DNA from 3 places in the Niveispirillum sp. GW835-FHT14G11 genome. Region 2 is predicted to be linked to each of the others. Evidence: predicted binding sites of a transcription regulator. Region 2 holds the regulator's gene; each other region holds the start of a gene.
What was found. Region 2 encodes PhoB, which activates phosphate uptake and scavenging genes when phosphate is short. Its sites were predicted from a motif close to TNTCATAAAACTGTCA; they were not measured.
Positions count from the first base shown of each region.

Region 1: the regulator PhoB is predicted to act here: its motif matches at 1,949-1,964, upstream of AC1Q7F_RS19365 (bifunctional 2',3'-cyclic-nucleotide 2'-phosphodiesterase/3'-nucleotidase).
Region 3: the regulator PhoB is predicted to act here: its motif matches at 2,883-2,898, upstream of AC1Q7F_RS16220 (MlaE family ABC transporter permease).

Region 1 covers NZ_JBXAFZ010000010.1:192,960-197,146, forward strand. Annotated here, with positions in the region: gene AC1Q7F_RS19360 (TonB-dependent receptor) at 1-1,868, opposite strand, end outside; gene AC1Q7F_RS19365 (bifunctional 2',3'-cyclic-nucleotide 2'-phosphodiesterase/3'-nucleotidase) at 2,155-4,116, shown strand; gene AC1Q7F_RS19370 (nucleoside 2-deoxyribosyltransferase) at 4,113-4,187, shown strand, end outside.
Region 2 covers NZ_JBXAFZ010000001.1:588,566-592,752, reverse strand. Annotated here, with positions in the region: gene AC1Q7F_RS02915 (elongation factor P hydroxylase) at 1-495, shown strand, start outside; gene AC1Q7F_RS02910 (pyridoxal-phosphate dependent enzyme) at 579-1,958, shown strand; gene phoB (phosphate regulon transcriptional regulator PhoB) at 2,178-2,885, opposite strand; gene phoU (phosphate signaling complex protein PhoU) at 2,925-3,650, opposite strand; gene pstB (phosphate ABC transporter ATP-binding protein PstB) at 3,739-4,187, opposite strand, start outside.
Region 3 covers NZ_JBXAFZ010000008.1:166,134-170,320, reverse strand. Annotated here, with positions in the region: gene AC1Q7F_RS16230 (DUF2336 domain-containing protein) at 1-1,011, shown strand, start outside; gene AC1Q7F_RS16225 (ABC transporter ATP-binding protein) at 1,134-1,943, opposite strand; gene AC1Q7F_RS16220 (MlaE family ABC transporter permease) at 1,940-2,710, opposite strand; gene AC1Q7F_RS16215 (2-isopropylmalate synthase) at 3,243-4,187, shown strand, end outside.

The DNA of each region.
Region 1 (4,187 bases), on a different contig from region 2:
CCGTAGCGCGTGAGGAAGTTGGCGTTGGCCAACGGCTCATCATCGGTCTTGTACAGCTCATAGCGCAGACCGCCCTGGAGCTGGAAGCCCGGGGTGATGTCCCACGTATCCTGCAGGTAGAACGAGTGGACGGTGTAATCCCACTTGGCCGCCGCATCTTCCGGGTTGCCCGAAACGGCGTTGGCGTACCGGAAGCGCTGGGCCTGGCGGTTCTGGAAGGCCTCGATAGAAGCGAACTCCCAGTAGCCCAGGCTGCGCTGCAGGAACAGGTTGTAATAATCGACGTTTTCGTATTCGTAGCCGCCGGTGATCTTGTGATCGCCCAGCAGGTAGGTGCCCTTCAGCTTGGCGCTGTCGGTCTTCGTGCTCAACACATTGCTGTGCGACGAGATGTCGGGACCGATAACGACCTGGCCGAAGCCGTTATTATTGACGGCCAAGCCGGTCGGGTTGGTGCTGATGCGCATCTCGGCAAAGCCGAGGCCGTTCAGCGGCAGGCGCAGGCTGTCCACTTCCTTGCGGGCTACCTTGACCTCGGTGGAGAAGTCCGACGTCCAGTCGGAGAACAGCTGGAACGAGTAGCTGTCCATGATCTGGGTGTAGTCGTAATAGTTCGACAGCAGCGACAGCGAGCGCGGGGTGGCGCTGGTGCTGGACCCGCCGTCACGGATGTTGTTGCCCTCATTGTGCTGATAGGCGAACGAGGCGCGGTGGTCGTCCGTGATGTTCCAGTCCAGCTTGGCGAGGATCTTCTCATCCTCTTCCGGCAGGCTGCCGTCGGGCAGATCCAGCGTGTCGTAGCCATAGACGCTCTGCGCAATCGCGCGGATCTGGGCGACCTGGGCGGAGGAGACACCGGCGACGGCGTTGGCAAGCCCGCTGTCGGACGTGCCGAACACGACCGGCGCCTGGCTCTTGAACTTCTCGTAGCTCGTGTAGAAGAACACCTTGTCTTCGATCAAGGCGCCGCCCAGCGAACCGCCCCAGGTCTTTTCCTTGTACGGGCTGATCAGGTTGGTGCGGCCGCCCGAGCGGTTGCCCGACAGGCTGTCATCGCCATAATAGTAATAGAAGGAGCCGTGCGGATCATTGGTGCCGGACTTGGTGACGATGTTGATCGTGCCACCCTGGAAGCCGGAATATTCGACGTCATACGGAGCGGTCAGCACCGACAGGCCTTCGATGGCGTCGATCGACAGCGGCGAGCGCTGGGTCGGATAGCCACCGGCGTTCAAGCCGAAATCGTCGTTCTGCTTCACGCCATCGATGGTCAGGCTGTTGAAGCGATTGCTGGAACCGGCGATCTGGATCGAGCTGGAATTGGTGATGTCGATGAAGACCTTGGGATCGTTGCGGATGATGTCCTTCAGGTCACGGCTGATGGACGGCGCGTTGGCGATCTGCTCTTCACCGAAATTCGTGCCGATGCCGACGGTCTTCGCAGCGATGCGCTGACCGGAGACCACGATCTCTTCCATCTGGCTGCCCAGCGCCAGATCCAGGGCGAACGGCTCGCCCAGGGAGATGAAGATGCCTTCCAGCACCTGCGGCTCGGTGCCGGAGGCGGTGATGGTGACGGTGTAGGGGCCGCCGACGCGCAGACCGCCGGCCTGGAAGCGGCCACCCTCGTTCACGGTGGTGACGGAGCGCGTGCCCGACGGCGTATGGACGATCGTGACCTCGGCGCCGGCGGCCGGCGCGCCCGAAGCGGTCGTGATCTGACCCGTCATGGACGAGGTCGTCTGCTGCGCGATGGCCGGAATGGCCCAGGAAGACGCCACGGCCAGCGCCAGCGCGCCCGTGCCGATATTCAAAACGGAAAGCTGACGGCGGAGGATGGCCGCCGCCTTGTTATTTTCGATGGTCATACGAAAGCCCCCAATAAGCCGGACCGGATCGGATTGCGCGGACAACACCAGATGCCCATGACGCTTAGGTAACGAATAAATTACAGTTCCATGACAAGCACCTCCCGAGCTATGCCTGCAGGGGCCTGGGCGGCTATATCTCGGGCAGCGTATCATTAGCGCCACAGTTTTGCGGCGCAGCATGCCGGTTCCGGGGGGCTCCACCCGCGTCCCCTGCATTTTTTAACCGCGTTTGCTGCGACGCACCTGCTGCGTGGCGGCAACAGAGCCCGATGGAGCGTGTCCCGTGATTCGTAGCTTGCGCGCAAGCACCCTGATGGCGGGTGCCCTGTTCCTGGCCCTGGCGGGCAATGTTGCCGCCCAGGAGAAGGTCGAACTGCAAGTCCTGTCGACCACCGACTTGCACATGTATTTGGAAGATTATGATTATTATGCGGATCATACGGATGCGGGCGTCGGCCTGGTTCGGGTGGCGCCGCTGATCCGGGCGGCGCGGGCGGCCAATCCCAACACGCTGCTGGTCGATAATGGCGATCTGATCCAGGGCACGCCGATGGGCGACTGGGTGGTGCGCGAGCGCGGCGTGACCAAGGACAAGCCGGCCCACCCCGCCATGGCCGCCATGAACCTGCTGAAATATGACGCGGCCATCCTGGGCAACCACGAATTCAATTTCGGGCTGGAGGTGCTGCAGAATATCTATGCCAGTGCCCAGTTTCCCGTGCTGTCCGGTAATGTCTTCAAGGTCGATGGGGCCAAGAGCGACCAGCTGATGTTCAAGCCCTACGCCATCCTGGACCGCACGGTCACGGACGCCAATGGGGCCAAGCACAAGATCAAGGTCGGCATCCTGGGCCTGCTGCCGCCACAGATCATGATCTGGGACAAGGACAAGCTGGAAGGTCGTGTCACCACCCGCGACATGGTGGACATGGCCAGGATCCATGTGCCGCAGATGAAGAAGGAAGGGGCCGACGTGGTCATCGCCGTCGCCCATACCGGCCTGACCTTCCTGAACCGCGAGGGCGGGGAGGAAAATGCCGCCAACTATCTGGTGGAAATCCCCGGTGTGGACGCCCTGGTCACCGGGCACAGCCACCGTGTCTTTCCGAGCAAGGAGTATGAGGGCCTGCCCAAGTCCGACCTGAAGCAGGGCACGGTCAACGGCAAGCCCGTGGTCATGGCGGGATATTACGGCTCCCACCTGGGCGTCATCACCCTGTCGCTGGAAACCAAGGGCAAGGGCTGGACCATCACCGGCGGCAAGGGTGAGGTGCGGCCCATACAGGAACGCCAGGACGGCCGCACCGTGGCGACCGATCCCGATGCCGAGGTGGCGACCCTGCTGGCGCCCAGTCATGAGGGCACGCTGGCCTATGTCCGCCGCCCGGTGGGCAGGACCACAGGCCGCATCCATTCCTTCTTCAGCTTCCTGGGCGACAGTGCCGGGGTGGAACTGGTGGCCGAGGCCCAGCGCGCCTATGTGGCCAAGGCGCTGGCCGGCACGGCCGACGCCAGCCTGCCCATCCTGTCGGCCGTGGCGCCGTTCAAGTCCGGCGGCCGTCCGGGGCCGAAATTCTATACCGACATCCCGGCCGGCGAGATCGCCATCCGCAATGTCGCCGACCTCTATGTCTATCCCAACCAGATCGCGGCCGTGAAGCTGACGGGTGCGCAGGTCAAGGACTGGCTGGAAATGGCCTCACGGGCTTTGTCGGTGATCGATCCCAAGAGCAATATCCAGCAGCCGCTGGTGAATACCAAGGTGCCGGCCTATGTCTTCGACATCATGGACGGCATCAATTACACGATCGACCTGACCCAGCCGGAACGGTTCGACCGTGACGGCAAGCTGGCCAATGACCAGGCGCATCGCATCAAGGATGTGATGTTCCAGGGCAAGCCGCTGGACGACAAGCAGACCTTCATCGTCGTCACCAACAATTACCGCGCCAATGGCGGCGGCTCCTATCCGGGCCTGGACGGCACCACCGTCATCTATCAGTCGCCGGACACGGTGCAATCGGCGGTCATCGACTATATCCGCGCCAAGGGTGTGATCGATCCGTCCACCGACCACAGCTTCCGCCTGGCGCCGATGCCGGCCAATGTCAATCTGCTCTATGAAAGCGCGCCGCTGGCCCAGGAACTGATCGCCGAACAGCCGGCGCTGACCTATGAGGGACCGGGCGAGAACGGCTTCGCCCGCTTCCGCGTCGATCCTGTGAAGGTGGGGGGCCCCAAGTGACGGCCCGCCCCCGGCTTTATCTGGCCGGCCCTGACGTGTTCCTGCCCGACCCGCTGGCCGCATCCCAGTCG
Region 2 (4,187 bases):
GAACACCGCGCAGCGGCCGTCGATCTGGCCCGCGCCTTCGGCATCGGCGTGATCGACGAGGCGCCGCAGGATGCCTTCTCCTATGATGGTCGGGCCATCCGCACCCGGTCGGAAGCCTATGTGCTGATCCATGAGGTGGCGCATTGGCTGGTCGCCCCGCCGGAACGGCGCGGGCTGATCGATTTCGGCCTGGGTGCCGGCCCGGAATCGGGCCGCGTCAACGAGGCCAACAGCGCCATCGCCGTGGACCAGCAGGCCCAGATCCGGGAAGAGGCGCTGGCCTCGCTTCTGGGCATCCTGTGGGAGGTGGAGTTGGGCCAGCCGGCCATCCTCGCCTTCCTGGAACAGAACTGGCTGGAAGGCTGGGATCGCCCGGCCTGCGCGCAGAATCTGGCCGACAATGTCGAACAGCTTTTCCAGGCGGGTTTGATCGCTGCGGATGGGCGGCCGTTTGCGCCGGAATCGTGCGTTGCGGGCGCCCGCGCCGCAGCTTGATGTCGTAATTCCACAAGCCCTTGCGGGGAAATCCAGGATGCGGTTCCCTGGTGGCAAAATCAATTGCCCCAGGGGGGATACCCATGTCCGCGACGCCCGCTTCGGCGCCTGCCATCCTGTCCATGATCGGCAACACCCCGATCGTCCGCATCACCCGTTTCGATACCGGCCCGTGCGAGCTGTATCTGAAGCTGGAGAACCAGAATCCCGGCGGCTCCATCAAGGACCGCATCGCGCTGAAGATGATCGAGGCGGCGGAGGCCGATGGCACGCTGGCCCCCGGCGGCACCGTGATCGAGGCGACGGCCGGCAATACCGGCCTGGGCTTGGCCCTGGTCTGCGCCGCCAAGGGCTATCGCCTGATCCTGGTCATCCCCGACAAGATGGCGACGGAGAAGATCAACAATCTCCGTGCCCTGGGTGCGCAGATCCATATCACCCGGTCGGACGTGGGAAAGGGGCACCCCGCCTATTACCAGGACATTGCCGAGCGCCTGTCGAATGAGATCCCCGGCAGCTTCTATGTCAACCAGTTCGCCAACCCGGCCAATCCCCGCGCGCATGAGGAATGGACGGGGCCGGAAATGTTCGCACAGATGGATGGCGATATCGATGCGGTGGTCTCCGGCATCGGGTCCGGCGGCACCTTCACCGGCCTGGGTGCCTTCTTCGCCAAGGCCAGCCCCAAGACGGAAATGGTGATCGGCGATCCCGCCGGCTCCATCATCGCCGATCTGGTGAACAAGGGCACGCATGACGAGCCCGGTTCCTGGGTGGTGGAAGGGGTGGGTGAGGATTTCGTGCCGCCCATCTGCGATCTCCAGTACGCCAAGGCCGCCTATTACGTCACCGATACCGAAAGCCTGAACGCCGCGCGCGACCTGCTGCGGCGGGAGGGCATCCTGGCCGGGTCGTCGTCGGGCACCCTGTTCGCCGCCGCCTTGAAATATTGCCGCGCCCAGACCACGAAGAAGCGCGTCGTCACCTTCGTCTGCGATACGGGCAACAAATACCTGTCGAAGATGTTCAATGACGCCTGGATGGAAGATCACGGCTTCACCCCGCGCGACCGGCACAACGACCTGCGCGACCTGATGACCCGCCGCTTCGACAAGGGCCAGGTGGTCACCGTCGGGCCGGAGGACACGCTGCTGACGGCGTACAAGCGCATGCGGATCAGCGACGTATCGCAGTTGCCCGTGATGGAGGGGGAGCGGGTGATCGGCATCCTGGATGAAAGCGACCTGCTGCTGCATGTCGAAAAGGACCCGGCCCGGTTCCGCGACAAGGTCTATACGGCCATGGTCAACCGGCTGGAAACCCTGCCCGTCACGGCGACCATGGCCGATCTGCGCGCCCTGTTCGACCGCAACATGGTGGCCATCATCATGGACGGCACTCTGTTCCTGGGCCTGCTGACCCGCACCGACGTGCTGAACCATCTGCGCCGGCAGTTGGGGTGATATCCGCTCGTAATGCTCTCCCCGTCATCCCAGCGAAAGCCGGGACGCAGGGGCCACAAGACAAACCTCGACGCTGCGTCGATCGAAGCTGCCGACAGGTCGGGTGCCTGGCCCCTGGGTCCCGGCTTTCGCCGGGATGACGAAACAGGGCTTATCTGCGAAACAATAACGGGCGCGGCCAACGGCAGCGCCCGTTATTGTTTCAACGCTCCCCAACACTCACATCGTCGTCTTGGTATCCAGCGCGTATCCCGCCGACCGGACGGTGCGGATCACGTCCTGCTCTTCCGTCTCGTTCAGCGCCTTGCGCAGGCGGCGGATATGCACGTCGACCGTCCGCAGCTCGACATAGACATCGTGGCCCCAGACGATGTCCAGCAGCTGCTCGCGCGAGAACACCCGGCCGGGATGCTGCATGAAATGGCGCAGCAGGGCGAATTCCTTGGGTCCCAGATGGATGTCGCGGCCGCCTCGGCGCACGCGGTGGGCGGCCAGATCCATGGAGATGTCGGAAAAGCGCAGCAGTTCCTCCGCCAGACCCGGCGAGGCGCGGCGCAGTACGGCGCGGATGCGGGCCACCAGTTCGGTGGGGCTGAACGGCTTGGACAGGTAATCGTCGGCACCGCTGTTCAGGCCACGCACCTTGTCCGCCTCCTCGCCCCGCGCCGTCAGCATGATGACCGGGGTCTCGCGGGTCTTGGGATTGCGGCGCAGCTGGCGGCAGACCTCCAGCCCGCTCATCAGCGGCAGCATCCAGTCCAGCAGGATCAGGTGCGGGCTGCGCTCGTCGGCCTGTAGCAGCGCTTCTTCCCCGTCACCGGCGGTGATGACCCGGAACCCTTCACGCTCCAGATTGTAGGTCAAAAGAGTGACGAGATCGGCTTCGTCTTCGACAACCAGGATCAGCGGCTTCAAGGCGGCGTTCATCGGTATCCCTGGGGGCTAGGCGGTTGCGGGCGGGGGCGATCAGCCCTCGCCCTCGGCCGGTTCGATGATGGTGAAGCTGGAATTATCGCCCTTGGGACGGGCACCGGTCAGCGGCTGGCCCTTGACCAGGAAATGCACCGTCTCGGCAATGTTGGTGGCATGGTCGCCGGCGCGTTCCAGGTTCTTGGCGATGAACAGCAGGTGCGTGCAGGGCGTGATGTTGCGCGGGTCTTCCATCATATAGGTCAGAACCTCGCGGAACAGGCTGGTATAGAGATCGTCCAGCTCCTCGTCCCGGTGCCAGGCGGCCACGGCCTTGTCGACATCGCGGTCGATATAGGCATCCAGCACATCCTTCAGCATCTCCTGCACCAGGCGGCCCATGCGCGGGATGGTCCCGGCGGGGCGCATGACCGGCAGCTGGGCCAGCGCGATGGAGCGCTTGGCGATATTGGCGGCATAATCGCCCGTGCGTTCCAGATCGGCGGAGATCTTCAGGGCGGCCAGCACCTCGCGCAGATCGACGCCCACCGGTGCACGCAGCGCCAGCATGCGGATGGCATCATGTTCGATCTGGCGCTCGAACTCGTCCAGCCGGGCGTCGCCCTGCATGACTTTGGTGGCGCCCTCAACATCGCGGCGGCCCACGGCCTGCACGGCCGCTTCCACCTGCGCCTCCACCACGCCGCCCATCTGGGCGATCTGGTTGGACAGGCGCTGCAATTCCGCCTCGAAGGACTTGACGGTATGTTCGGTCGGCGACATGGACGTGGGTCCTCGGATTGTGGGGCGGGTCGGCGATCACCCGCAGGTCAGGTCGAGCGGAGCGAGCCCTGACCTGCGGTGATAGGCATCAGCCATACCGACCGGTGATATAGCCCTGGGTGCGCTCGTCACGCGGGTTGGTGAAAATCTCTTCCGTGTCGCCCACTTCCACCAGGTCGCCCAGGTGGAAGAAGGCCGTGCGCTGGGAGACGCGGGCGGCCTGCTGCATGTTGTGGGTGACGATGGCGATGGTGAAGCTTTCGCGCAACTCGTCGATCAGCTCTTCGATATGCGCGGTGGCGATGGGGTCCAGGGCCGAGCAGGGCTCGTCCATCAGGATCACTTCCGGGCTGACGGCCACGGCGCGGGCGATGCACAGGCGCTGCTGCTGACCACCCGACAGGCCGGTACCCGGCTCCTGCAGGCGGTCCTTCACCTCGTTCCACAGGCCGGCGCGCTTCAGCGAGGTCTCGACGATTGCGTCGAACTCGTCCTTGCGGGTGGCCAGGCCGTGCAACTTGGGTCCGTAGGTGACAT
Region 3 (4,187 bases), on a different contig from region 2:
GCCCAGCAGGTGCGCGAGGCGGTGGCCTGGCAGATTTATAACAGCCCCTTCCTGACCGACGATCTGGCCCGTGATCTGGCGCTGGATGTGACATCGGTGGCATTCCCGCTGCTGCGCCATAGTGATGGGATTGCCGATGCCCTGCTGCTGGCGGTGATCGGCCAGGGTCAGGCTGACAAGCAGCTGGCCATCGCCGCCCGCAAGCGTCTGTCCCAGGACGTGTCCGGGGCCTTGGCCGATGTTGGCAATCTGGCGGTCATTGCCACCCTGGCGGGCAATGAAGGGGCGGCGCTGTCCGACGCGTCGCTGCTGTCACTGGCCGAGCGGTATGCGCATGTGCCGCTGGTGGCCGAACCGCTGGCCGGACGTGCCATGCTACCGGCCAGTGTGGTGGAGCGCCTGGTGGCGCATGTGTCGGAGCGGGCACGCGATCTGCTGGTCGAGCGTCACCGACTGTCGCCCGTGATCGCCGCCGAATTGGCATCGCATGGGCGTGACGCGGCCACCCTGGCGCTGCTGCGGCCGACTTCCCGGCCCGGTATGGATGCCAGTGCCCTGGCCCTGCATCTGCACGAACAAGGCCGGCTGGGTGTGGGGCTTCTGCTGCGCGCGCTCTGCTCCGGGGATTTCGACTTTTTCGCCGCGGCGATCGCCACCAAGTCACGGGTCCGTAAATCCAACGCCCTGGCCCTGCTGCTGGATGGCAAGTGGGAAGGCATGAAGGCGCTGCTGGACCATGCGCACATTCCCAAGCACCTGTTCACGCCCTTCCAGGTGGCCATGCGGGTGACGCAGAATCTGGGCTATCGCGGTGGGGAACCGGGGCGGGAGGTGTTCCAGATGGAAGCGCTTGGCCGCATCTATGCCGAATGCGGCCAGTCGGAGGAGCGGTCCATGGACAATCTGCTGCTTCAGCTGTTCGACCAGAAGGACGACGCCCTGGTCGATGCGGCCATGGATGTCGCCGGCATGCCCTTCATTCCCCTGCGCGGCAGCGTGCCGAAGGATTGATGCGAAGCGCTGTGACAGAGGCATGCATTCACATGCCTCTGGAGGTCGGCGACTGCCGGCCCGCCGCACGTGCGGCGTGAGCCAAGTCGCCGGATGGCGGCGCCCGGCGTTTGAGGGAACGCTTAAAACGCCTTGATCTGCATCTGGATCGGGCCGTCGGCGCGGCCATGGATGAACTGGTCGACATAGGCGTTGCCGGAATTGTCGATCTCCGACACCGGACCCACCCAGATCAGCTTGCCCTGGTACAGCATGGCGATGCGGTCGGCGATCTTGCGCGCACTGGCCATGTCATGGGTGATGGACAGGGCCGTCGCACCCAGATCTTTCACGCATTTCACGATCAGGTCGTTGATCACGTCGGCCATGATCGGGTCCAGGCCGGTCGTCGGCTCGTCAAAGAAGATGATCTCCGGACGGGTGCAGATGGCACGGGCCAAGCCCACCCGCTTCTGCATGCCACCGGACAGTTCCGACGGCGACAGGTCGGCGACGTCGGGGGTCAGGCCGACGGCGCCCAGGGTGGCGATGGCGCGTTCTCTGGCTTCCTTTCGGCCCAGGCGCTGCTCTCCCTGGATCAGGCCGAAGGCCACGTTCTCCCAGACGGGCAGGCTGTCGAACAGGGCCGCCCCCTGGAACAGCATGCCGAACTTGGCCATGGCGCGCTCGCGCTCACGGCCACCGATATGGGTCGTATCCTCACCATCGATGCGGATGGTGCCGGCATCGGGCTGCAGGATGCCCAGGATGCTTTTCAGCAAGACGGATTTGCCCGTGCCCGAGCCACCGATGATGACGACGCTTTCCCCGCGCGCCACCTCCAGATCCACCCCGTCCAGCACCACCTTGGGCCCGAACGCCTTCTTCACGCCCTTCAGCGCGATCTTGGGCACGTCCATGTCTTGGGTCAGCTCCAGCGGCGGCATGCTCATGAGAAGAAGATCCCCGTCAGCAGATAGTTCATGACCAGGATGATGATGGAGGCGGACACGACGGCGTTCGTGGTGGCCGCCCCCACACCCTGCGCGCCGCCGCGCGAATTATAGCCGTGATAGCAGCCCATCAGCGAAATCACGAAGCCGAAAACCGCCGCCTTCACCAGGCCGGAGACCACATCCATGAATTCCAGATACTGCCAGGTATTGTTGATATAGCCGGCGGCGTTGAAATCCAGCCGGTACACGGCGACCAGATAGCCCCCGAATACCCCGATGATATCGGCCACCAGCACCAAAAGCGGCAGCATGGCCGTGCCGGCGATCAGGCGTGGCACCACCAGATATTTGTAGGGATTGGTGGACAGGGTGGTCAGCGCGTCCACCTGTTCGGTCACCCGCATGGTGCCCAGTTCGGCCGCCATGGCCGCACCGATGCGCCCCGCCACCATCAATCCTGCCAGCACTGGCCCCAGTTCACGCGTGATCGACAGGACCACGACGGTGGCGATGGCGCTTTCGGCGGAGAAGCGGGAAAAGCCGCTATAGCTTTGCAGCGCCAGCACCATGCCCGTGAACACGGCGGTCAGGCCGACGACGGGCAGGCTGTAATAGCCGATCTCCACCATCTGCCGGCCGATATGCCGGAAATAGAAAGGCGGGCGTACGCAATGCATCAGCGCTGTGAGCGTGAACAGGGCCAGACGCCCCGCCGCCTCCAGGAAGGTCAGGGTGGCACGGCCGATCGCACTGAGGAAATTCATGAACCTGACCTTCTCCTTAGGGCGGTACCTGACCCATCGCTAGACAATGGGGGGTCTTCTGTCAATGTCGAGGGGATAGGGAGCATCCCTGTGCTGCGCCGCACCCAGTCGTGAACAGCATGGAGCCTTTGCGTTTCTTCCACGGCGAAGCATCTTGCCGGACGCGTGATTTCGCCTTAAAACCGAAACAAGCAACGAGCTGTCGGTGTTCCCGACGGATCGAACCTCTCAAGGATGGACGGGTCCCCCCGTGATGGCGGCAGACCAGACGATGCAAGTGCAAGACATGACGGGCGCCAGCGCCCGTGCTGTCGCCTTGCGCGTGCGTTCCATCCGCAGCGGCCGCATCGTCCTGGCCGCCACCCTACGACTAGTTTTCCCCTGAACGCCCGATGTCGTGCCGCCTTCGCCGCGGTGCGCCCGCGATCAGGGGACAAGGTGCCGTACCGGCGCCGCACGAAGCCGCATCACATTCGATCATTCGGCGCCGACCTGACAGGACCGCGCCCGACGTGCCGCAAGGGACCAGGACATGAGCAGCATCACCCGCGACAGCAACCGCGTCATCATTTTCGACACCACCCTGCGTGACGGGGAGCAGGCGCCCGGCTGCTCCATGAACCTGGAAGAAAAGCTGCGCATCGCCACCGTGCTGGAGGAGATGGGCGTCGACGTGATCGAAGCCGGCTTCCCCATCGCGTCCAATGGTGATTTCGAGGCGGTGCGCGAAGTGGCCCGCACCGTGAAGAACGCCACCATTGCGGCCTTGGCCCGCACCTCGCGCGCCGATATCGACCGCGCCGCCGAGGCGTTGCAGCTGGCGCAGCGCAAGCGCATCCACACCTTCATCTCCACCAGCCCCGTCCACATGAATTACATGTTGAAGATGACGGAAGAGGAGGTGCTCCAGCGCACCATCGATTATGTCGGCTATGCCCGCAACCTGACCGACGATGTGGAATGGTCGGCCCAGGACGGCTCGCGCTCGGACCGCGACTTCCTCTGCCGCACGGTGGAAGCTGCCATCAAGGCCGGCGCCACCACCATCAATATTCCCGACACGGTGGGCTATGCGCTGCCGGAAGAATATGCGGCCATGTTCAAGGACGTGATGACCCGCGTCCCCAATTCCGACAAGGCCATCTTCTCCGTCCATTGCCATAACGATCTGGGCTTGGCTGTCGCCAATTCGCTGGCTGGCATCGGCGTCGGCGTGCGGCAGGTGGAATGCACCATTAACGGGTTGGGCGAGCGCGCGGGCAATGCGTCGTTGGAGGAGATCGTCATGGCGCTGCGCACGCGCCATGACCTGATCGGCTGCACCACGGGCATCAAGACCGAGCATATCACCCGCATCTCCCGCCTGGTTTCCACCATCACCGGCTTCCAGGTGCAGCCCAACAAGGCCATCGTGGGTGCCAACGCCTTCGCCCATGAGAGCGGCATCCATCAGGACGGCATGCTGAAGCATGCCGAG